DNA from 3 places in the Castellaniella sp. MT123 genome. Region 2 is predicted to be linked to each of the others. Evidence: predicted binding sites of a transcription regulator. Region 2 holds the regulator's gene; each other region holds the start of a gene.
What was found. The regulator NrdR, encoded in region 2, represses ribonucleotide reductase genes. The targets are predictions, from matches to a motif close to CACNANATNTNGTG.
Positions count from the first base shown of each region.

Region 1: the regulator NrdR is predicted to act here: its motif matches at 5,673-5,686, upstream of ABCV34_RS06280 (ribonucleoside triphosphate reductase).
Region 3: the regulator NrdR is predicted to act here: its motif matches at 1,391-1,404, upstream of ABCV34_RS01935 (ribonucleoside-diphosphate reductase subunit alpha).

Region 1 covers NZ_CP154879.1:1,358,836-1,366,081, forward strand. The annotation lists gene ABCV34_RS06250 (FAD-binding oxidoreductase) at 1-147, shown strand, start outside; gene ABCV34_RS06255 (glycine betaine ABC transporter substrate-binding protein) at 233-1,084, shown strand; gene ABCV34_RS06260 (betaine/proline/choline family ABC transporter ATP-binding protein) at 1,175-2,260, shown strand; gene ABCV34_RS06265 (ABC transporter permease subunit) at 2,282-3,133, shown strand; gene ABCV34_RS06270 (ABC transporter permease subunit) at 3,130-3,984, shown strand; gene ABCV34_RS06275 (aldehyde dehydrogenase) at 4,048-5,529, shown strand; gene ABCV34_RS06280 (ribonucleoside triphosphate reductase) at 5,727-7,246, shown strand, end outside.
Region 2 covers NZ_CP154879.1:2,245,710-2,252,955, reverse strand. The annotation lists gene ABCV34_RS10560 (YbhB/YbcL family Raf kinase inhibitor-like protein) at 1-542, shown strand, start outside; gene glyA (serine hydroxymethyltransferase) at 621-1,865, shown strand; gene nrdR (transcriptional regulator NrdR) at 1,905-2,384, shown strand; gene ribD (bifunctional diaminohydroxyphosphoribosylaminopyrimidine deaminase/5-amino-6-(5-phosphoribosylamino)uracil reductase RibD) at 2,371-3,546, shown strand; gene ABCV34_RS10540 (riboflavin synthase) at 3,608-4,249, shown strand; tRNA gene ABCV34_RS10535 (tRNA-Ser) at 4,299-4,389, shown strand; gene ABCV34_RS10530 (branched-chain amino acid ABC transporter substrate-binding protein) at 4,847-6,004, shown strand; gene ABCV34_RS10525 (branched-chain amino acid ABC transporter permease) at 6,233-7,183, shown strand.
Region 3 covers NZ_CP154879.1:422,518-429,763, forward strand. The annotation lists gene ABCV34_RS01930 (NAD-dependent succinate-semialdehyde dehydrogenase) at 1-1,290, shown strand, start outside; gene ABCV34_RS01935 (ribonucleoside-diphosphate reductase subunit alpha) at 1,519-4,029, shown strand; gene ABCV34_RS01940 (ribonucleotide-diphosphate reductase subunit beta) at 4,127-5,224, shown strand; gene ABCV34_RS01945 (hypothetical protein) at 5,237-5,392, opposite strand; gene ABCV34_RS01950 (hypothetical protein) at 5,760-6,215, shown strand.

The DNA of each region.
Region 1 (7,246 bases), 890 kb from region 2:
GAACTGGCCACCGGCACGGACAGCGAACCTCTGCGGCAGTTCCAACAGCAACCGCCGCCGTCCCGTCTGCCGCCTCAGCCGATCGCCTGGCTGGGTATCCAATCCGTCATTCGATGGCACCAATTGCGTGCCGGCCGGGAGGGCTGACCTCCCACCGACGCAAGCGCCCGGAACGGCCCCCGATCCGGGCACCGAAGTAAACCGAGAACACAACGACATCAGGAGACAACACATGAAACTGCTCAAGAAACTGCTCTGCGCCGCCGTCATGACCGGCGCCATGGCCTCTTCCGCCTACGCGGCCAAAGGCACCATCAACATGGGAACAATGTCCTGGGAAGACCTGACTCCCATCACCTACGTCACCAAGAACATCCTGGAAAAGGCCGGCTACGACGTCAAGGTGACCGAATTCTCCGAGATCGGCATTGCTTACGCCGCGCTCGTCAAAGGCGACGTGCAGTTCATGGCTTCGCAAATCGATTATGCGGCCCAGGACTACTGGAGCCGCAACAAGAGCCGGTTGGAAAAACTGTCCCCCGTGTCCTTCGGGCTGTACCAGGCGGTTGCCGTCCCCAAATACGTGACGATCGACTCCATGAAGCAACTCAATGAAAACGCCAGCAAGTTCGGCGACAAGATCGTCGGCATCGAACCCGGCTCCGGGCTCATGCGCGACGCCGCCTCGGCCGTCAAGGCCTATGACCTGAAGCTCAAGCTGGTCGACGGCAGCACGGCCGGCATGACCGCCGCCTTGAAGTCCGCCGTGGACCGCAAGGAGTGGATCGCCGTGACGCTGTGGGAACCGACCTGGATGATGGTCAAGTACGATATGAAGTTCCTGAAGGATCCCAAGAACGTCTTCCCCGGCCCCCAGGCCTACTACTGGATCGGCAAGAAGGGCTTCGCCGAGGCCAACCCCGAAGTGCGTGAAATCCTGGCAGGCATCTACCTGCCCCTGAGCGCCATTGCCGACATCAACGTCGGCATGAATGACGGTCAGACCGTGCAACAAGCCAGCAAGGCCTGGATCGCCAAGAACGCCGATCTCGTCAAGCGCTGGGAAAACATCAAGAAGTATTGATCATCCCCGGACTCCGGCATCGCACCGCAAGGCCGGAGTCCTGGCAGAGAAGCCACCTGCGCACACGCTGCGCAACCGGAGGAGCTCAGCATGACCACAACCACCATACCGTCCGAAGAGATCCTGGTCGACTGCCAGCAGGTCTGGAAAATATTCGGCGAACAGGCGCCTGCGGCGATGAAAGCCATCACCAGTCAGGGCCTGTCCAAACGCGATGTGCTGCAAAAATTCGGCTGTACGGTCGGCGTGTCGGGCGTTAGCCTGCAAGTCAAGCGGGGCGAAATTTTCTGCATCATGGGCCTGTCCGGCAGCGGAAAATCGACGTTGATCCGCCTGCTGAACCAGCTCATCCGACCCACCCAGGGCCGAGTGCTGGTCAAAGGCAAGGATCTGGCCACCCTGGACGCCGCCGGCTTGCGCAACATGCGCGCGCACCATATCGGCATGGTGTTCCAGAGCGTCGCCCTGCTGCCCCAGCGCACCGTGCTTGAAAATACCGCCTTCGGCCTGGAAGTCCAGCGAGTGCCCAAAGAAAAACGCAACAAGATCGCAGCGGAAGCGCTGGACAAGGTCGGCCTGGCCGACTGGCAACACCACTACCCCAATGAACTGTCAGGCGGCATGCAACAGCGCGTCGGACTGGCGCGCGCCATCGCCTCCGATCCCGAGATCATCCTGATGGATGAACCGTTCAGCGCGCTCGACCCCTTGATCCGACGGCAATTGCAGGATGAATTCCGCACGTTGACCAAACAACTGGGCAAATCGGCTGCGTTCATCACGCACGACCTGGAAGAAGCGATCCGCATCGGCGACCGTATCGCCATCATGAAGGACGGCGTCCTCATACAAGTCGGGACCGCCGAGGAAATAGTCCGCAACCCCGCCGACGACTATGTGGCGGAATTCGTGGCCGGCATCTCCCGCCTGCATCTCGTCAAAGCCCGTTCCATCATGCGGCCGGTCGCCGAATTCCGCGCCGCGTATCCGGACGTCGCCATCGAGGCCCTGCCACGCGCCGCGGCCGAGACCGACATCGCCGAACTGATCACGCTGTCCACCCTCAAGGAACTGGACTCGGTGGCCATCATGGGCGACGGCAGCCCCATTGGCATCGTCTCGCCCCGCGATCTGCTCAACGGCATCCAGGGCAACGAACGGCCCGCCGCGCATTGACCTGCTCCAGGAGCGCATCTCATGAACCATACCGATCTGATCTCCGCGTTCGACGGCTGGATGGAAGACGCCCTGGCCCGTCTGACAGACAGCTCCAGCCAGATCTTCACCGCCATCCAAGCGGGGCTGGAAGGCCTCAACGCCGCCATCCTGTGGGTCCTGAACCTGGCGCCGTTCTATATCGTGGCGGGGGTGGTTGGCCTGCTGGGCTGGCGCCTCGTCAGCCGGCGCTTCGGGGTCCTGTCCGCCGCTGCCCTGGTGATCTGCCAGATGATGAATCTATGGCCCGAGACCACCGCCACGCTGGCATTGGTGATCGCCGCCACTTTGCTGGCGCTGCTGCTGGCGATCCCGTCAGGCATCCTGAGCGTCTATATCCGCGGGATGAGCCACTTGGCTGAACCCATGCTGGATCTGCTGCAAACGCTGCCCCCGTACATCTATCTGCTACCCGGGATTGCGCTGCTCGGCTACGGGCCGGCGACCGCGCTGGTCGCCACCCTGGTTGTGGCGTTTCCCCCGGCCTTCCGCCTGGCGGCGCTCGGCATGAGGATGGCGCCGGTCGAATATCTCGAACTGGGCATGGCTACCGGCATGACACGCTGGCAGATGTTCACCAAGATCCGGCTGCCGTTCGCCCTGCCCAGCATCATGGCCGGCATCAACCAGAGCCTGATGATGGCCTTCGGCATGGTCGTCATCGCCGGCATCGTCGGTTCCGGCGGCCTGGGTCAGACCATTTACGACGCGATCCGCAAGCTTGACATTGCCAAGTCCATCGACGCGGCACTGGCTATCGTGATCCTGACCATGATTCTGGACCGGCTCAGCCAAAGCGCCGGCGCCTCCAGCCCCAAAGGGAGAAAAGCATGAGCGCGATCCTTCCGACCCTCTCGCCCGGCGCCTGGTTGACCCCGGCGGTGGATTGGCTGAATGTCCATTGGCATCCCTTGTTCGCCCTCATCAGCGATGTCATCCAGCTCGTGCTGGACGGCCTGACCGCGCTCCTGATGATCCTGCCGCCGTGGGCGCTAATCCTCGTCAGCACCGCGCTGGTCCTGAAGCTGCTGGGTCTGCGCCCCGCCGTCATCACAGCCCTGACGCAGGGATTCTGCTGGGGCGTGGGCCTGTGGCCCGAAGCCATCCAGACGATCACCCTCGTCACGGTGGCCGTCGTCCTGTCCGTGGCCATCGCCTTTCCGCTGGGCGTGCTGGCCGCCCGCCGGCCGGCTCTGGAAGCCGTTCTGCGTCCGATACTGGACATCATGCAAACCGTGCCGCCCTGGGTGTATCTGATCCCGGCCGTGATCCTGTTCAGCCTGGGCAGCGTCCCGGCCATCATCGCCACCATCGTCTACGGCATCCCGCCGATGCTGCGCCTGACGACGCTGGCCTTCAAGCAGATCCCGCACGATCTGCAGGAACTGGGCCAGGCGCTGGGCGCGCCGCCGCGCACCGTGCTGCTGAAGATCGAAATCCCGGCTGCCATGCCCACGCTGCTGGTCGGCCTGAACCAGTGCATTCTGATGTCGCTGGCGATGGTGGTCCTGGCCGGTCTGGTCGGATCGGGCGGCCTGGGTGCGGAAGTCACCCGCGGTCTGACGCGCATGGAAATGGGCCTGGGGCTGCGTGCCGGCCTGGCCATCGTCGCGGTGGCGCTGCTGATGGATCGGCTGTCCAAAGCGGCCCTGGGCGGCAGGGGGAAACCCCGTCCATCACGATAACGCGCTCCGATCACACCTAGCCCATTGCCGACGCCCCATCGTTCATCAACCCAGAGAGTCCCCATGTCCGACTTCCTCACCACGGCCCAATACCACCACATCGCAGCAGAACTGAAACTGCCGCAACACGCCTTCATCGATGGCGTATTCCGCCCGTCAATCTCGGGCCGGACCTTCACCACCGCCAATCCCGCCACTAACGAAGTGCTGACGGAGATTGCCGCCTGCAACGCCGAAGACGTGGATCTGGCCGTCGGCGCCGCGCGCGCCGCATTCGAAGACGGCCGCTGGTCGCGCATCCACCCCCGCGAGCGCAAGGAAACCCTGCTGCGCCTGGCCCATCTGATGGAAACGCACGCCCGCGAACTGGCCGTACTGGAAAGCATCGACAGCGGTAAGACCATCTTCGACTGCGAAACCGTGGATGTGCCGGAAACCATCCACGTGCTCAAATGGCACGCCGAATTGATCGACAAAATCTACGATCAGGTCGCCCCCGCCTCGGACAGCCACATCGCCCTGGTGGTGCGCGAGCCCGTCGGCGTCGTCGGCCTGGTGCTGCCCTGGAACTTTCCGCTGCTGATGCTGGCCTGGAAAATCGGCCCCGCCCTGGCCTCCGGCTGCTCGGTCGTCATAAAGCCCGCCGGAGAAACGACGCTGACAGCGCTGCGCGTAGCCGAACTGTCGGTCCAGGCCGGGCTGCCGGCCGGCGTACTGAACATCGTCACCGGTTCCGGCACCGAAGTCGGTGAGCCCCTGGGCAAACATCCCGACGTGGACATGGTCAGCTTCACCGGCTCGACGGCGACCGGGCGGCGCTTCTTGAATTATTCCTCCGCCAGCAACCTCAAAGAAGTGGTACTGGAACTGGGCGGCAAGAACCCCTGCGTCGTTCTGGACGACGCGGAAGACCTGGACACCGTGGCGGCGCACGTCGTCAACGGCGCGTTCTGGAACATGGGGGAAAACTGCTCGGCTGCGTCCCGGCTGATCGTCCAGCGCGGCATCAAGGATCGCCTGCTCGAACGAGTCAAGGCCGAGGCTGCGCAATGGATCGTGGGGGATCCGCTGGATCCCGCCGTGCGCGTCGGCGCCTTGGTATCGAAAGCACACTTCCAGAAGGTCAGCGCTTACCTGGAAGCGACCCGGGCGGAAAAAGTCCTGATGGGCGGCAAGATCGTGTCCGAAGGCTTCGTCGAACCCACCATCGTCGACACCCGGCGCGACTCGAAACTGGCCATCGAAGAAATCTTCGGTCCCATCCTGAGCGTGATCACCGTCGACAGCTTCGAGGAAGCCATCGCGGTCGCCAATGACACCGACTATGGATTGGCCGCCTCGATTTTCTCGGCCAACGGCAAACGGGTGATCCGAGGCGCCCGGATGCTGCGCGCCGGCACCGTCACCGTCAACAGCTTCGGCGAGGGCGACATCTCGACGCCATTCGGCGGCTATAAGCAGTCGGGTTTCGGCGGCCGCGACAACTCCATCCACGCGCACGACCAATACACCCAGCTCAAGACGATCTGGATCGATCTGTCCTGACGCTGCGATACGTACCGCAGCCCGTCATCCTTGGCCCTCTGGGAATCGCACCGCCATCCAGGCACTGACCGGGTGGCGGTGCGCCGCGTCTGTTCTTGACCCCCATCAAGGCTATCAGAAAAAGGCTCTGGATCGCTTGATGACACTATATATTGTGTTTAATATTCACGAATACACAATATATAGAGGAATTCCGGATGACTTCCATCCAGCCCCAGAGCCCGGCCGAGCGCCCCATTCCCCACGTGGACGTCATCCGTTCCATCGACGAATACCTGCGCCAGCAGGACTGGCGCGTGAACGCCAACGCCAACCAGGGGTACTCGCTGGGCGGGCTGATCCTGAACACCTCGGGCAAGATGATCGCCAATTACTGGCTCAGTCACGTCTACCCGGAAACCGTCGGCCAGGCTCACCGCCAGGGCGACCTGCACATCCACGACCTGGACATGCTGTCGGGCTACTGCGCCGGCTGGTCGCTGCGCACGCTGCTCAACGAAGGCCTGAACGGCGTGCCCGGCAAAGTCGAATCCGCCGCGCCGCGCCACATGTCCAGCGCGGTCGGCCAGATCGTCAATTTCCTGGGCACGCTGCAGAACGAATGGGCCGGCGCCCAGGCCTTCAGTTCCTTCGACACCTACATGGCGCCCTTTATCCGCAAGGACGCCATGACGTACGACCAGGTGCGCCAGTGCATCCAGGAACTGATCTACAACCTGAACGTCCCCTCCCGCTGGGGAACGCAGACGCCGTTCACCAACCTGACCTTCGACTGGGTCTGCCCGGAAGACCTGCGCGAGCAGGTGCCCGTGATCGGTGGCGAAGAAATGCCCTTCGCCTACGGCGATCTGCAGGCCGAGATGGACATGATCAATCAGGCCTACATCGAGGTCATGATGGCGGGCGATGCGCACGGACGGGCTTTCACCTTCCCCATCCCGACCTACAACATCACGCCGGACTTCGACTGGCACAGCCCCAACGCCGAACGGCTGTTCGAGATGACGGCGAAATACGGCCTGCCCTACTTCCAGAACTTCATCAATTCGGAACTGAAGCCCAACATGATCCGGTCCATGTGCTGCCGCCTGCAGCTGGATCTGCGCGAACTGCTCAAGCGCGGCAACGGCCTGTTCGGCTCGGCCGAGCAGACCGGATCCCTGGGTGTGGTCACCATCAACTGCGCCCGCCTGGGCTACCTGCACCCGAACGACGAACCCGGTCTGCTCGCCAGGCTGGACGAACTGCTGGCCCTGGGGCGCGACAGTCTGGAAATCAAACGCCGGGTCATCCAGCAGCACATGGACGACGGCCTGTTCCCCTATACCCGCCGCTACCTGGGGACCCTGCGCAACCATTTTTCCACGCTGGGGGTCAACGGCGTCAATGAAATGATCCGCAACTTCACCGGCGACGAACATGATCTGACCACCCCCTGGGGCCATGCCTTCGCCGTGCGCCTGCTGGACCATGTCCGCGCCCGCATGATCGAATTCCAGGAAGCCACCGGCCACCTATACAACCTGGAAGCCACCCCGGCCGAAGGCACGACCTATCGCTTCGCCAAGGAAGACCGTGCCCGCTGGCCGGATATCCTGCAGGCGGGCACGCCCGACATGCCCTACTACACCAATTCGTCGCAGTTGCCGGTGGGATTCACCGACGACCCCTTCGAGGCCCTGGAACGCCAGGATGAGCTGCAACGCAAGTACACCGG
Region 2 (7,246 bases):
TGGCGGGTAACTGCAACCCGCACCTGGCCTGGTCGGACGTGCCTGACGGTGTCCGGTCTTTCGCCATCCTGTGCGTCGATCCCGACGTCCCGACCCAGCCCGACGACGTCAATCAGATCGGTCGCGAGGTTCCGGCCGACCTGCCGCGCACGGATTTTCACCACTGGGTGTTGGTCGACGTAGGCGCCGACGTGCGCAACCTGCCCGAAGGCAGCTATTCCAGCGGCATCACGCCACGCGGCAAGGCCGGCCCTCTGGCGCTGGACGGCACTCGTCAGGGGCTGAACGACTATACCGACTGGTTTGCCGCCGACCGCGACATGAGCGGCGATTATTTCGGCTATGACGGGCCATGCCCGCCCTGGAACGATGCGATCGTCCATCACTACGTTTTCACCGTTTACGCCCTGGATGTCGCCGAGCTGGGCGTCTCGGGCCGGTTTACCGGGCCTCAGGCGCTGGCGGCCATGCAGGGTCACGTGCTGGCCAAGGCCTCCATCAGCGGCAGCTATACCTTGAACCCCCGGCTGCATGCGCTGTGATGCGCCGGGTTCGCGCTAGAATGGGCTGACCCGACCCGTTTCAATCGCTTTCATATCCTTCAGTCCTCAGGAATCCCCATGTTTGTCCGCTCCCGCACTCTCGATCAGGCCGATCCGGCCATCTGGGCCGCTATCCAACAGGAAAACGCCCGCCAGGAACAGCACATCGAACTGATCGCTTCGGAAAACTACGCCAGCCCCGCCGTCATGCAGGCCCAGGGCACCCAGCTCACCAATAAATACGCCGAAGGCTATCCGGGCAAGCGTTACTATGGCGGCTGTGAATACGTGGACGTGGTGGAACAGCTGGCCATCGATCGTGTCAAACAGATTTTCGGGGCCGAGGCGGCCAACGTGCAGCCCAATTCGGGTTCGCAGGCCAATCAGGGCGTCTACATGGCGGTACTCAAGCCGGGCGACAAGGTATTGGGCATGAGCCTGGCCGAAGGCGGCCACCTGACGCACGGATCGCCCGTCAACGCCTCGGGCAAACTGTACGAATTCCATTCCTATGGCCTGGATGCCAATGAGGTCCTGGACTACGACCAGCTCGAAGAACTCGCCCGCACCATCAAGCCCAAACTGATCGTGGGCGGTGCCTCGGCCTATTCCCTGCGCATCGATTTCGAACGCATGGCGCGCATCGCGCACGACAACGGCGCGCTGCTCATGGTGGACATCGCCCACTATGCCGGGCTGGTCGCGGGCGGGGTCTACCCCAACCCGGTGCCGCATGCCGATTTTGTCACCACCACGACCCACAAGTCCTTGCGCGGTCCGCGCGGCGGCGTCATCCTGATGAAGTCGGAATTCGAAAAGATCATCAATTCGGCGATCTTCCCGGGCATTCAAGGGGGACCGCTGATGCACGTGATCGCGGCCAAGGCCGTCGCCTTCGGCGAGGCCCTGCAGCCCGAATTCAAGGCCTATGCGGCCCAGGTGGCTGCCAACGCCCGCGTGCTGGCCGATACCTTGGTCAAGCGCGGCTTGCGCATCGTGTCCGGCCGTACTGAAAGCCACGTCATGCTGGTCGATCTGCGCGCCAAGGGCATCACCGGCAAAGCCGCCGAGGCCGTCCTGGGTCAGGCCCACATCACGGTCAACAAGAACGCCATTCCGCACGACCCGGAAAAGCCTTTCGTCACCAGCGGCATCCGCCTGGGGACGCCCGCCATGACCACGCGCGGCTTCAAGGAAGCCGAGGCCGAGCTCACCGGCAATCTGATCGCCGACGTGCTCGACAATCCCAACGACGCCGACAACGTTGCGCGCGTGCGTGCCAAAGTCAACGAACTGACCACGCGCCTGCCTGTCTATCGCTAATCCAACCGGAGCGGGTGCCGACGGGCACCCGTCATCCTGATGAAGTGTCCGTTCTGCAGCTGTCCCGATACCCAGGTGGTGGATTCCCGGGTCTCCGAAGAAGGCGACACGATCCGTCGGCGCCGGCGCTGCACCGACTGCGATCGGCGTTTCACGACCTACGAACGCGTCGATCTCATGATGCCGGCGGTCGTCAAGCGCAACGGGGCCCGGGTTGATTTCGATCCGGCCAAGCTGCGGGCCAGCATGGCTCTGGCCCTGCGCAAGCGGCCTGTCAGCGCCACCGCGCTGGACGCCGCCGTCGCCCGTATCCAGGAACGCCTGCTGACCAGCGGCAAGCGCGAAGTCCCGTCCGGTTATGTGGGCGAACTCGTCATGGAGGCCCTGCGCGAGCTCGACCAGGTGGCCTATGTGCGGTTCGCCTCGGTCTATCGCAGCTTCGAGAACATCCACGAATTCGTGCAGACAATCGACGAATTCCAGACCGCCAATGATGGCGACGATCATGACGGGGCCTGAATCCACCGCCTTTTCCACCGAGGATCACCGTTGGATGCGGCGGGCCCTGGCGGTGGCTGAACAGGCACTTTTCGTCAGCAATCCAAATCCTCGCGTCGGCTGTGTGCTGGTGCGCGACGGCCGCTGGCTGGCCGAAGGCAGCACGCAGGCGGTCGGCGGGCGCCACGCCGAGGCCCAGGCCTTGCAGGCAGCGGCCGAGCAGGGGATTGACGTCCACGGGGCCACCGCCTACGTCACACTGGAACCTTGCAGTCATCAGGGGCGTACGCCGCCTTGTGCGGATGCGCTGATCGCCGCCGGGGTCGCGCGCGTCGTGGTCGCCTTGCAGGATCCGAACCCGCGGGTATGCGGACACGGGATCGGGCGCCTGCGCGCCGCCGGTATTACGGTGGCTGTCGGCCTGTTTGCCGAAGACGCACTCGCTCAGAACCCGGGTTTCTGCGCCCGCATGACGCGTGGCACCCCCTGGGTGTGGCTGAAATCGGCGGCATCCTTTGACGGGCACACGGCACTGCCGGACGGACGGTCCCAGTGGATCACCGGGGAATCCGCCCGCGCCGACGGGCATCGTTGGCGTGCCCGGGCCTGTCTCGTCCTGACCGGGATTGGCACGGTGTTGTCCGACGATCCCATGCTGGACGTGCGCGCGGTCCAGACGGTGCGGCAGCCGATCCGCGCCGTGCTGGATACCCAGTTCATCATTTCCGAGCGGGCGCGACTCTTCAACGGCAACCCGGTCTGGGTGTTCACGTCCCGGGTCGATGCCGGCAAGGCGGCGCGGTTGGCGGCGCGTAACGTGCGGGTCATTCAGCTACCGGTCGGCAGCAACGGCGCCATCGATCTGGATGGCCTCATGCAGTGGCTGGGCGCGCACGAAATCAACGAGGTGCACGTCGAGGCCGGGGCGCGCCTGCTGGGTGCTCTGGTGGCGGGCAATCATGTCGATGAATGGATCGGCTATGTCGCGCCCTGCGTCCTGGGGGCGGGGCAGGGTCTGGCGGCTTTGCCGGCGCCCATCGCCGGGCTGGATCAGGCTTACCGTTATGAATTCCTGGATGCGGTACAGTTGGGCCGGGACATGCGCCTGCATCTGCGCCAAGCGGATCGTTGGCAGGCATTGAGGGCCGCGTGTGGTCTGACCGAACAGCAGGCAGCCGCGTAGGGCGTGCTTCGCGGGGGCGGCGCCTGTAGCGTCAACCGACACTTTTCTGGATGGGATCATCATGTTTACTGGAATCGTCGCGGCCGTGGGCCGCATCACCCACGTTCACCCCCTGGGCGCCGGGGACGATGCCGGTGTCCGCCTGACGATCGCCGCTGGCGGATTGCCGCTGCAATCGACCCGTCTGGGGGATTCGATTGCCATCCAGGGCGCCTGCATGACGGTGGTCGCCTTGCACGACGAGGCCTTCGAGGTCGATGTGTCGCGGGAAAGCCTGGTTCACACCTGCGGTCTGGACCGCGAGGGCGAGGTCAATCTTGAACACGCCATGCGACTGGGCGATAGTCTGGATGGGCATCTGGTTTCGGGCCACGTCGATGGCGTCGGCCACGTCACCGTCCTGGACGCGGTGGCCGAATCGATCGAATTGCGTGTCATCGTGCCTGCGCATCTGTCGAAATACCTGGCCTACAAGGGCTCGATCACGGTCAATGGGGTCAGCCTGACCGTCAACCGGGTCGAGGATCAGGAAGAAGGCACGGAGATCTCCATCAACCTGATTCCGCACACGGTGCAGGTGACGACCTTGCGCAATCTCGAGGTCGGTTCACCGGTCAATCTGGAGATCGACCTGATCGCCCGTTATGTGGAACGCATGGTCGGGGGGATGGGCGTGGTCGCCACCGGTGGTCTGGCTGGATGATGTGCTAGAATGTTGGACTTCGTCTGCTGGGTTCCCTGGCAGGCGTTCAGGACAGGTGGCCGAGCGGTTGAAGGCGCACGCCTGGAAAGCGTGTATACGTGAATAGCGTATCGGGGGTTCGAATCCCCCCTTGTCCGCCAGAATGCAAAGCCCTTGATTTTACAAATCAAGGGCTTTTTGCTGTATGGCCGATACGATCCGTGTCGACGTCTTGCATCAGCGATAACGCGTTTTCCAGCACGTAGTTGCAGGCTTTGTCCTTGATCTCGTCCTTGACCCGCATTGCCCGCCGAGTCCTCGTCGGTGTCTGTAGGGGGGGGCGCATGACGCACACTTGACGCTTGTCACAGCGGGATCGCAGCATGTCATCTCTGTTATGACCATTGGTCGGAATTATTCTATATGGGAAGTGGTTCTGCCCGGATCATGGCTGACATTAGAAAAAGTAGAAACGCACCGGCGGTTGTGGGACGAAGTCCCCGATAGCCGGGCGAAAAATACGAGAGGCAGATCGAAAGTGTCGATGTTTCAACTCATCCACACCAGGAAGATGCCAATTAATCGAGTGAATTTACCTCCCAACGTGGGGTGGAGACAATGTTGAAACATAAAGAAATTATCATCGGCGCGGCACTTCTCTTGGCCAGCCCGTTGTCATTCGGTCAAACGACCGTTATCAAAATCGGCCATATCGGTCCGCTCACCGGTCCGCAGGCGGTGATTGGTAAGGACAATGAAAATGGCGTCCGCATGGCCATTGAGCAGCTGAACGCCAAAGGATTGAACGTAGCCGGAAAGAGCGTGCAATTTGAACTGGATTCCCAGGATGACCAAGCCGATCCCCGGCAAGGGGTGACCGCCGCGCAAAAACTGGTGGACGACGGGGTCGTCGCAGTCATCGGCCCGTATAACTCCGGTGTCGCGATCCCCGCTTCGAAGGTTTTTGCCCAGGCTGAGATCCCGGTGTTGACTGTTGCATCCAATCCTACGGTAACGCAACAGGGCTACAAGAATATCGTTCGTGTGGGAGCCAATGACGGCCAACTTGGCGGACGCATGGCGGAATACGCCTACGAGCAGTTGCACGCACGCACGGCCGCGGTGGTCGATGATCGGACAGCATACGGAAAAGGCGTTGCCGATGAGTTCGAGAAGGTCGCCGAAAAATTGGGGTTCAAGGTGGTCGGTCGTGAGTACTCGAATGACAAGGCGGTCGATTTTCGTGCGATCCTGACCAAGATCAAGCCGCTTCGCCCGGATGTGATTTTCTATGGCGGCTATGCCGCGCAGGGCGCGCCCCTGGTCAAGCAGGCTCGGCAGCTGGCCATGCGGGTCAAGGTTCTGGGGGGTGACGGAATCTGCTCGCCGGACATGGGCAAAGTGGCAGGAGCGGCGGCTTCGGATGTTTTCTGTGCGCAAAGCGGTGCATCGCTCGATGCCAGCGATGCTGGGCGCGACTTCTCGCAGCAGTACCTGTCCAAGTTCAAAACGCAAACCCAAATCTTTGGCGTCAATTTCTACGATGCGATGATGCTGGTCGCGGAAGCCATTCAGAAGGAAGGATCAACCGATCCGCACAAGATCCGCGCCTATCTCGCTTCGGCCCGGTATAAGGGCGTGGCGGGGAACTATGCATTTACGACTGAAGGCGACCTGAAAGGCGCACCCACGACCGTGTACACATTCGTCGATGGGCAGATAAAACCCGCGGTGCGCGCAACGCAACAGCCGCGCGGAGGCCTGGCGGCCAATTAGTGACGCCGAGAGGGGTTGCGCCGACTCGTGCCGCTCCGGCACGACCGGCAGGGTATAGAGGCAATCCCTCTCTCAGATCGCCATAGCTGCGGCTGTGGCCGGTCTTGGCTTCATGTCTTGCTGCGGACCGTAATTGGCGGTCCGATCCAGCGGCAGGCCTTTCCAGAGAGGCGGGATCAAGCCGTCCCTGGTGGCCCACTGCGACCGCCGAATCAGGAGTGTGTGGATATGGACATATTAGTCCAGCAGATCTTGAATGGTCTGGTGCTGGGTAGCGTCTACGCGATCATCGCGTTGGGCTACACGATGGTTTATGGGATTCTCGGCATCATCAATTTTGCACACGGTGACGTGCTGATGGTGGGCGCGATGGTCGCGCTCTCCGCGATGAATGTATTGCAGGCGTATGCGCCCGAGCTCGGCAATGTTCCGATTCTGGTGATTGCTTTGCTGGTTGCGATGGCCATATGCGCGGGACTTGGCTTCACAATGGAGCGGGTTGCTTACCGACCCCTGCGTCGCGCCCCGAGGCTGGTGCCTCTGATTACCGCAATTGGCGTGTCGATCCTGCTTCAGACGGTGGCGATGATCGTCTGGGGGCGGAATCCCTTATCGTTTCCACAATTGATTTCCACGGATCCCATTGACGTCATTACTGCGACCAACACGTCGCCAGGTGTCGTCATTTCGGCGACCGAGCTTGTGATCATATTCACCGCCATCGTTGTCATGGTCGGGCTGCTGCTGCTCGTGCACAAGACGAAGATGGGCCGTGCGATGCGCGCGATCGCCGAGAATCCGGGCGTCGCAAGCCTGATGGGCGTGAATCCGAATTTCGTGATCTCGGCGACCTTCATGATCGGATCCGCACTCGCGGCATTGGCGGGTGTGATGATCGCCTCCGAATACGGAAACGTGCATTTCTACATGGGCTTCATTCCCGGTCTGAAAGCGTTTACCGCCGCTGTGCTCGGCGGCATCGGCAACCTGGGCGGCGCGATGGTTGGCGGCATATTGCTTGGTTTGATCGAGCAACTCGGCGCGGGTTATATCGGTGATATCACGAATGGCGTCTTTGGCAGCAATTACCAGGACGTATTTGCATTCATCGCCCTGATCCTCGTGCTCGTGTTCCGCCCGTCCGGATTACTGGGCGAACGTGTCGCGGATCGCGCCTGAGTTCGGGAATATGAAAAAAGGAGACATGGATCGTGAGTTCCTTTCAATATAACGAGGCGCTCG
Region 3 (7,246 bases), 1.5 Mb from region 2:
GCCGCCGCCCAGCAGGGGTTCGAGGCCTGGCGCGCCACCAGCGCCCACGAACGCGCCGCGACCATGCGCAGGGCGGCCGCCCTGCTGCGCGAGCGCGCCGGCGATATCGCACGACTGCTGACGCTGGAGCAGGGCAAGCCGCTGGCCGAGGCCCGGGCCGAAACCCTGGCGGCGACCGGCATCATCGAGTGGTTTGCCGACGAGGGGCTGCGGGTTTATGGCCGCATCGTGCCCTCGCGCAATCCTGCGGCCCAGCAACTGGTGCTGAAGGAACCGGTCGGTCCGGTGGCGGCCTTTACCCCCTGGAACTTTCCGATCAACCAGGTGGTGCGCAAGCTGGGCGCCGCGCTGGCCACAGGCTGTTCCTTCCTGTGCAAGGCAGCCGAGGAAACGCCGGCGTCACCCGCAGCGCTGCTGCAGGCCTTCGTGGATGCCGGGGTGCCGCCGGGGACGGTCGGCCTGGTATATGGCGATCCCGCCGAGATCTCCGGTTATCTGATCCCGCATCCCGTCATCCGCAAGGTGACCTTCACCGGGTCCACCGCCGTCGGCAAGCAGCTCGCCGCGCTGGCGGGCGCCCACATGAAGCGGGTAACCATGGAACTGGGGGGCCATGCGCCGGTCATCGTGGCCGAGGATGCCGACGTCGAGCTTGCCGTGTCCGCGGCCGGCAAGGCCAAATTCCGCAACGCCGGCCAGGTGTGTATCTCGCCGACCCGTTTCCTGGTGCACAGCAGCCTGGTGGGCGAGTTCACCAAGGCCTTCGTGCGGCAGACGCAGTCCCTCAAGGTTGGGGCGGGCCTGGACGAGGGGACAACCCTGGGACCCCTGGCCAATCCCCGTCGCCTGGCGGCGATGGCCCAGGTCGTCGATGACGCCCGGCGGCGTGGCGGCGAGATCCTGACTGGCGGCCACCGGGTTGGCGAGGTCGGCAACTTCTTTGCACCGACTCTGATCAGCGGCTTGACGACGCAATCCGACCTGTTCAACAACGAGCCCTTCGGCCCGGTGGCCGGCATCCTGCCTTTCGATCGTCTCGAGGAAGCTATCGCCGAAGCCAACCGCCTGTCCTACGGATTGGCGGCTTATGCCTTCACCCGTTCGTTCAAGAACGTGCGGCTGCTGTCCGACGGGGTCGAGGCCGGCATGCTGTGGATCAATCAGCCGGCGACCCCCTCGGCCGAGCTGCCGTTTGGCGGTATCAAGGATTCCGGCTACGGCACCGAAGGCGGCCCCGAGGCTCTGGAGGCCTACCTCAACACCAAGGCCGTGTCGGTCGTCGGGGTCTGATGCGGTTGCTTTCCGCGCGATACGCCCGGCTCCGCCACAGGAGACGGGCGGGCACGCTCGTCAGCGATTGCCGCCGGTCGGAAATCGTCAATTTTTGAATCACTACATGTAGTGTTTTGAGGTGGTTTGCGCACAAGGGTTGGTGTACCATGTGCGCAGGATCGGATGTCGTTCCACGACGGACGCACCCGATCCCCTCTCATCCATCATTCAAAAAAGACGACCACCATGATCAAGACCGTTATCAAACGCGATGGCAGGAAAGAGCCCTTCATCCCGTCGAAACTGAATGGCTGGGGGGAATGGGGGGCCACCACTCTGGGCGATGGGGTGGACTGGCCGTCGGTGGTGCTCGAGACCGTCACCAACATGCCCGAGGAGTGTTCCTCGGAATTCCTGCAGATGCAGCTCATCCGGCACTGCCTGGATGCCGACACCTGGTCCTATAACCGCATGGCCGGCCGTCTGTACGCCGCGCTGGCCCAGAAGGAACTCAAGGACGTCTGCGACGGAGCCTTTCCCACGGTGTTGACCCTGCACCGGCGCCTCGAAGGCCTGGGTTACATGGAACGTCTGGACTATTCGGAAGAGGAATATTTCCAGGTCGAAGGCATGATCGACCACACCCGGGATTTCGAATACGCCCACTATCAGATCCATACGCACCGGTCAAAATATGCAATTTCCGACCGCGTCAAGGGCATCCACTACGAGACCCCGCAGTTCGTCTACATGCGCATGGCGATGGCGCTGGCGGTGGACCAGCCCCGCGAACGCCGCATGCGCGACGTGGCAAAATTCTACGAGCACCTGTCCAAAAACCGCATCAACGCGCCCACGCCCAACCACATCAACCTGGGCACCCCGCTGCGCGGCTATGCCAGCTGCTGCCTGTACGCATCGGGCGATTCCGCGCGTTCCATCGCAGTGGGCAACCACATCGCCAACACCATGACCTACATGAGTGCGGGGATCGGTTCCTACCTGCAGACCCGCTCGGTCAACGATCCGGTGCGCGGCGGCGTGATCCGCCATCAGGGCAAGCTGCCCTATCTACGGGCGGTCGTGGCCGAGATCAAGGCGAATCTGCAGAACGGACGGGGCGGTGCCTGCACCAGCTATTTCTCGATCTTCGATCCGGAAGTCGACACCCTGCTGCGCCTGAAGAACCCCATGTCCACGGAAGACAAGAAGATCCGCGGGATGGATTATTCCTGGGGCGGCAACCGGTTCTTCGCACGCAAGGTCGCGCGCAACGAGAACGTGTTCCTCTTCAACTGCTACACCGCTCCCGATCTGTACGACGCCCTGTACAGCGACGACGAGCCGCGTTTCGAGGCGCTCTACACCCAGTACGAACAGAACGCGAATTTCAAGAAGCACTACGTCAATGCGCGTGAATTGCTGATCACGGCCATCAACGAGTGGAACGAGACGGGCCGCGTCTACGAGCACAACATCTACGAGATGAACCGGCACACGCCCTTCAATGGCACGATCTACAGCTCCAATCTGTGCTCGGAAATCGCGCTGCCCACGGCGCCCTACAACCACATCACTGAGCTCTATCAGTCGGGCGACGTGTCCTTCGTGGAGTTCCTGGATGCCGATGGCCGGCAGCGCACGCTGCAGCCGGGCACTGGTGTGGTGGAAACCCGCCGGGGGACAGTCTACCTGGAGGACCTGAAGGCCGGTGACGAACTGGCGGACGGCACGCGGGTCGAACGAATCGTCCGGTATTCCTCGCCGGAAGTCGCGACCTGCAATCTGGCCGGCATCGTGGTGTCGAACATCGAATCCGACGAGCAATACGACGAAGTCGCCTACTATGCGCTGCTGATGATCGACAAGTGCATTCACCTGGCTGACTACGAACTGCCGCACGTCGGGGTGACGTCCAAAGCCCGTCTGAATGCCGGTGTCGGCATGCTTGGTCTGGCGCATCTGATGGCAAAGAATCACAAGCGCTACACCGAAGCCGAAGGCAAGCAGTTCGTCCATTGGGTCGCCGAACGCCATTACTACCATCTGGTGCGCGCCAGCCTGCGGCTGGGCAAGGAACTGGGCAACGCGCCCTGGATGCACAAGACCAGGTGGCCTCAGGGCTGGCTGCCGACCGACACCTACAACCGCAATGTGGACAAGATCGCGCCGTTCGAGAACCGCTACGACTGGGAACGCCTGCGCGCCGAGATCGTCGCCAATGGCGGGATCCGCAATTCGGTGGTGGCCGCCCACATGCCCACCGAAACTTCGGCCAATTCGTCGGGCACCACCAACGGCGTCTACCCGATCCGCGAACTGACGATGATCAAGACCGACAACCAGCGGGTGAACTACTGGGCCGCGCCCGAGGGCGACACGCTGGGCCGGTGGTACGAATCCGCCTGGGACGTTCCCACAGAGGACATGACGGACATTTACGCCATCATCCAGAAATGGACCGATCAGGGCATTTCGGCTGATTTCTACCGCAAGGTGATCGGCGACGCCAGCATCGAATCCACCGAGATGATCCAGAATTATCTGTATCGCGTGAAGATGGGTCTGAAGTCCAAGTACTACATGAACCAGAAGACGTCGGCCGGCATGAAGAAAGTCGCCGATTTCTCGGTGGCCGCCCAGGGCTTCGTGCGGCTGGCCGGGGCCGTCGGCATCGGCCTGAGCGCCCGGATCCCGGCGCCGGATGCCGTGGAAAACGCCGATGACCCCGTCTGCGCGGGTGGTTGCACGCTTTAGCGTCCTGTTCGCGCTCATCCAACCCGGCAACCGTCCGCCGCGCCTTCGGGGCGCCGCGCGCTGGCGGTTGCCTCACTTTTCACCAGGAACATCCGCCATGTCTGACAACGTCTTCAACTATCAGAAACAGGACTACGCCAAGCCGCTGCTCTTCATGGGCGAAAAGCAGGGCCTGTTCGACACCATCAACCGTCACTATCCCGACATCTGGGCGCTGTACAAGACCCAGAAATCCCTTGATTGGGACGAGAACGAGTTCGACTATTCGTCCTGCAACGCCGACTTCAAGAGCTGCCCGCGAGCAACCTACGACATGATGGTCAAGACGCTCGCCTGGCAGTGGGAGGCCGACAGCGTCGCCTCGCGCTCGATCGCCCCCGTTCTGGCGCCCTTCATCACGTCCTCGGAACTGTGGGCGGCCTGGCAGCGGATTTCGGACAACGAGGTCGTTCACGCAGCGACCTATTCCGAAATCGTGCGCAATTCCTTCGACGATCCGTCGGCCATCATCGACGAGATTCTCAGTGTGCGGCAGGCGCATGACCGGCTCTCGTGCGTCGTCAGAGCTTTCGGCGAGGGCTACGAGGCGTCGCACCAATACGCGCTGGGTAATCTGAAAAACGATCAGACGACCTACAACGCCCTGTTCATGATGGTAGTGGCGCTGTTCTGCATGGAACGCATTCAGTTCATGGCATCTTTCGCCGTGACCTTCGCCATCTGCGACACCGGCATGTTCCAGCCCATCGGCAAGGCCATCCAGAAAATTGCCCAGGACGAACTGGAAATCCATGCCGAGCTGGATCGCGCCGTGCTGCGCAATGAACTGCGCACCGAACGCGGCCAGCAGGCCTTTGCGCAGTGCCGGCTGGAGATCGAGCAATTGATCGCCGAAGTGGTCGACAGCGAGCTGGACTGGATCCAGTACCTGTTTTCCGAGGGACGTGAACTGGTTGGCATGAATGGCGACCGGCTGGCGGCATGGACCCTGTATTGCGCCAAAGATGTCTACAACACCCTGGGTATCGAGACCGACCGGTATGAATTCCCGCAGGCCAACCCGCTCAAATACATGGAGAAGTGGCTGAACATCAGCAAGACCCAGGCTTCGCCGCAGGAGCAGGACATTGCCGCCTACAAGGTCGGCGTCATGCGCCGTACCGACGAAGGGGTCGTGTTCGACGATGAATTCTGAGGCGTTCCGGGATCAGCAGTTGCCTTTCTTGGCTTGTCCGGGCGGGCAGAAACCGCCACGGCCCGGGCCGCCACCAGGATCGACAACCACCGAGCCGGATGGCGTGTAGACGGCGCAACCGGTCAGGGTAGAAGATAGAAGCAGGCAGGCCAGGATCAATGCTTTCATGTGGGATGATGGGTGGGTGAATGGGTCACCGGCGACGATACCAGTGGATTCGATTCGGTGCCTGGTCCAAGTGTAATAAGTTTATCGGCGGGTTACCCCACCCCTATCCGGGTGTCCCGCGTGACAGTCATGATTGAGCGATACCTAGTGTCCTGTCTGGCTAATTCAGATCCTTACCTTCGGCGCCTGGCCTCGCCATGCTGCGTTGCAAATCCTCGCGATAGCTATGGCTATCGCTGCGGTTTGCGCCTTGCCTGACAAGCCCATGCATCCGAATTTAAGTGACCGAACTAACCAGACAGGACACTAGTCCTTGCAGTATCGTGGCGGTCGAGCAAAGTTTTGACCGTTCTTGAGGTGATACGAAGTGATGTACGAACAATGGCTGCGGGCAGGGGTGGTCGCAGGGCTGGCAGCCGTGATGGCAGCTTTGCAGGGATGTACGGCGGTGACCGCCGGGCAGCTGGCTCAGGCCGGCTATGACGCGGCAAAAACCACCCTGACGAATTCCCCGGACTCGACGGAAGCGAAGCGCGCGCGCGCCGTCATGAATTCCGTCAGCGTAGGTCAGGACGTCGCCCCCGTCCTGGAGTCGATCGGCGTGCCGCCCAAGGAAAAGTCCGGCAACCTGCAGGGGTATGTCTGTTACCAGTACGCCGGCGTCTATTCGGCGACCGAGGATGCCGTCATCGTCGCCAAGGACGGCAAGATCGTGTTCTTCGGCAGTTCCGCCTGCCGAACTGAAATGCTGGCGGCGAATTTCAATGCGGGCGGGAAGTACGCTTCGGGGGCGTCGGACACCAAGGTCGGCGATCGCCCCTAATCGTCCTCATGACGATGGTGGCGATGTCCTTGATCGTCATCGTTGCCTTGCGAATACCAGCCATCGCCTCGAGTCCGCACCTATCAAGGCTCTGAAATCAGTAACCGCGTGCGTCGCCGCGTGTATCGCATATGCAAATGGGCCGGAACCTATCGGTTGCCGGCCCATCTCTAAAGCTGGTTGCGGGGACTCGCTCAGTCATTAATCTAACAAGTGCCATCATGGTACGTTTGCCTGTCAGTATGCGCAAGTTCCGTGCTGGTTCGTAGCCAGCCCCCTCTCTCTATCGGCGGCCTTCGGGCCGCTTTCTTCGTGTTCTTTGAATCCCCCGTGGCTGGAGCAGATCGCCGGTCGGCAATGGGTTGAGGCACACCTTGGTGGCCTGCTCCGCAAGAAGGGCCGGCAGGGGTTGAGTTTCACGCTTGACCCCAGTGCGCGAGGTTCCCCCGAAATCGTATTACGGCATCTCAGAGTCGACCAAGGTGATCATTGAACTAGCCCCAGGGACTGGTTTGTCACGCAGGTCAGCCATCGCAGCATAGTGCTCACGGGAGCTGATCCAGGGGACCCTGGTAGTTCCCTATACCAATTTGCACGCCTATAAAAGCCCCGGCGGGCGCCGGGGCGAGGTGTGCAACGCAAGGCCTTGCTCACCACTCATTCAGTATAGGCATTGCGTGTCATCCGCCGCAGTATCAGCGGAGGGCATATTTTGTGCAGTTTGTTGTAACAGGTCAAAGGCGAAGATTTTTGCTGATCTTGCGGCACATCGTGAGGATGTGTCGTGGAAATTTCTGTACCCTCTGTGGCAATTGCCGCAGTCTCCCCGCCTATCGGCGGATCAAGCGCATGTGCCACCCCAACGGCTCCTAGTAGCCGATTGCCCCACTCTCTCCTTGGCCCGGGACCGGCAGCGTCTGCCCGTCCTGAACTTGTCAAGAAGATCAAAACAAGTGGCACGAGCGCCCCGACCCCACGCCCAAAAAAGCCCAGAAAAGCTGCTCGCCGGAAGTTCCTAACAGTTCTATCGC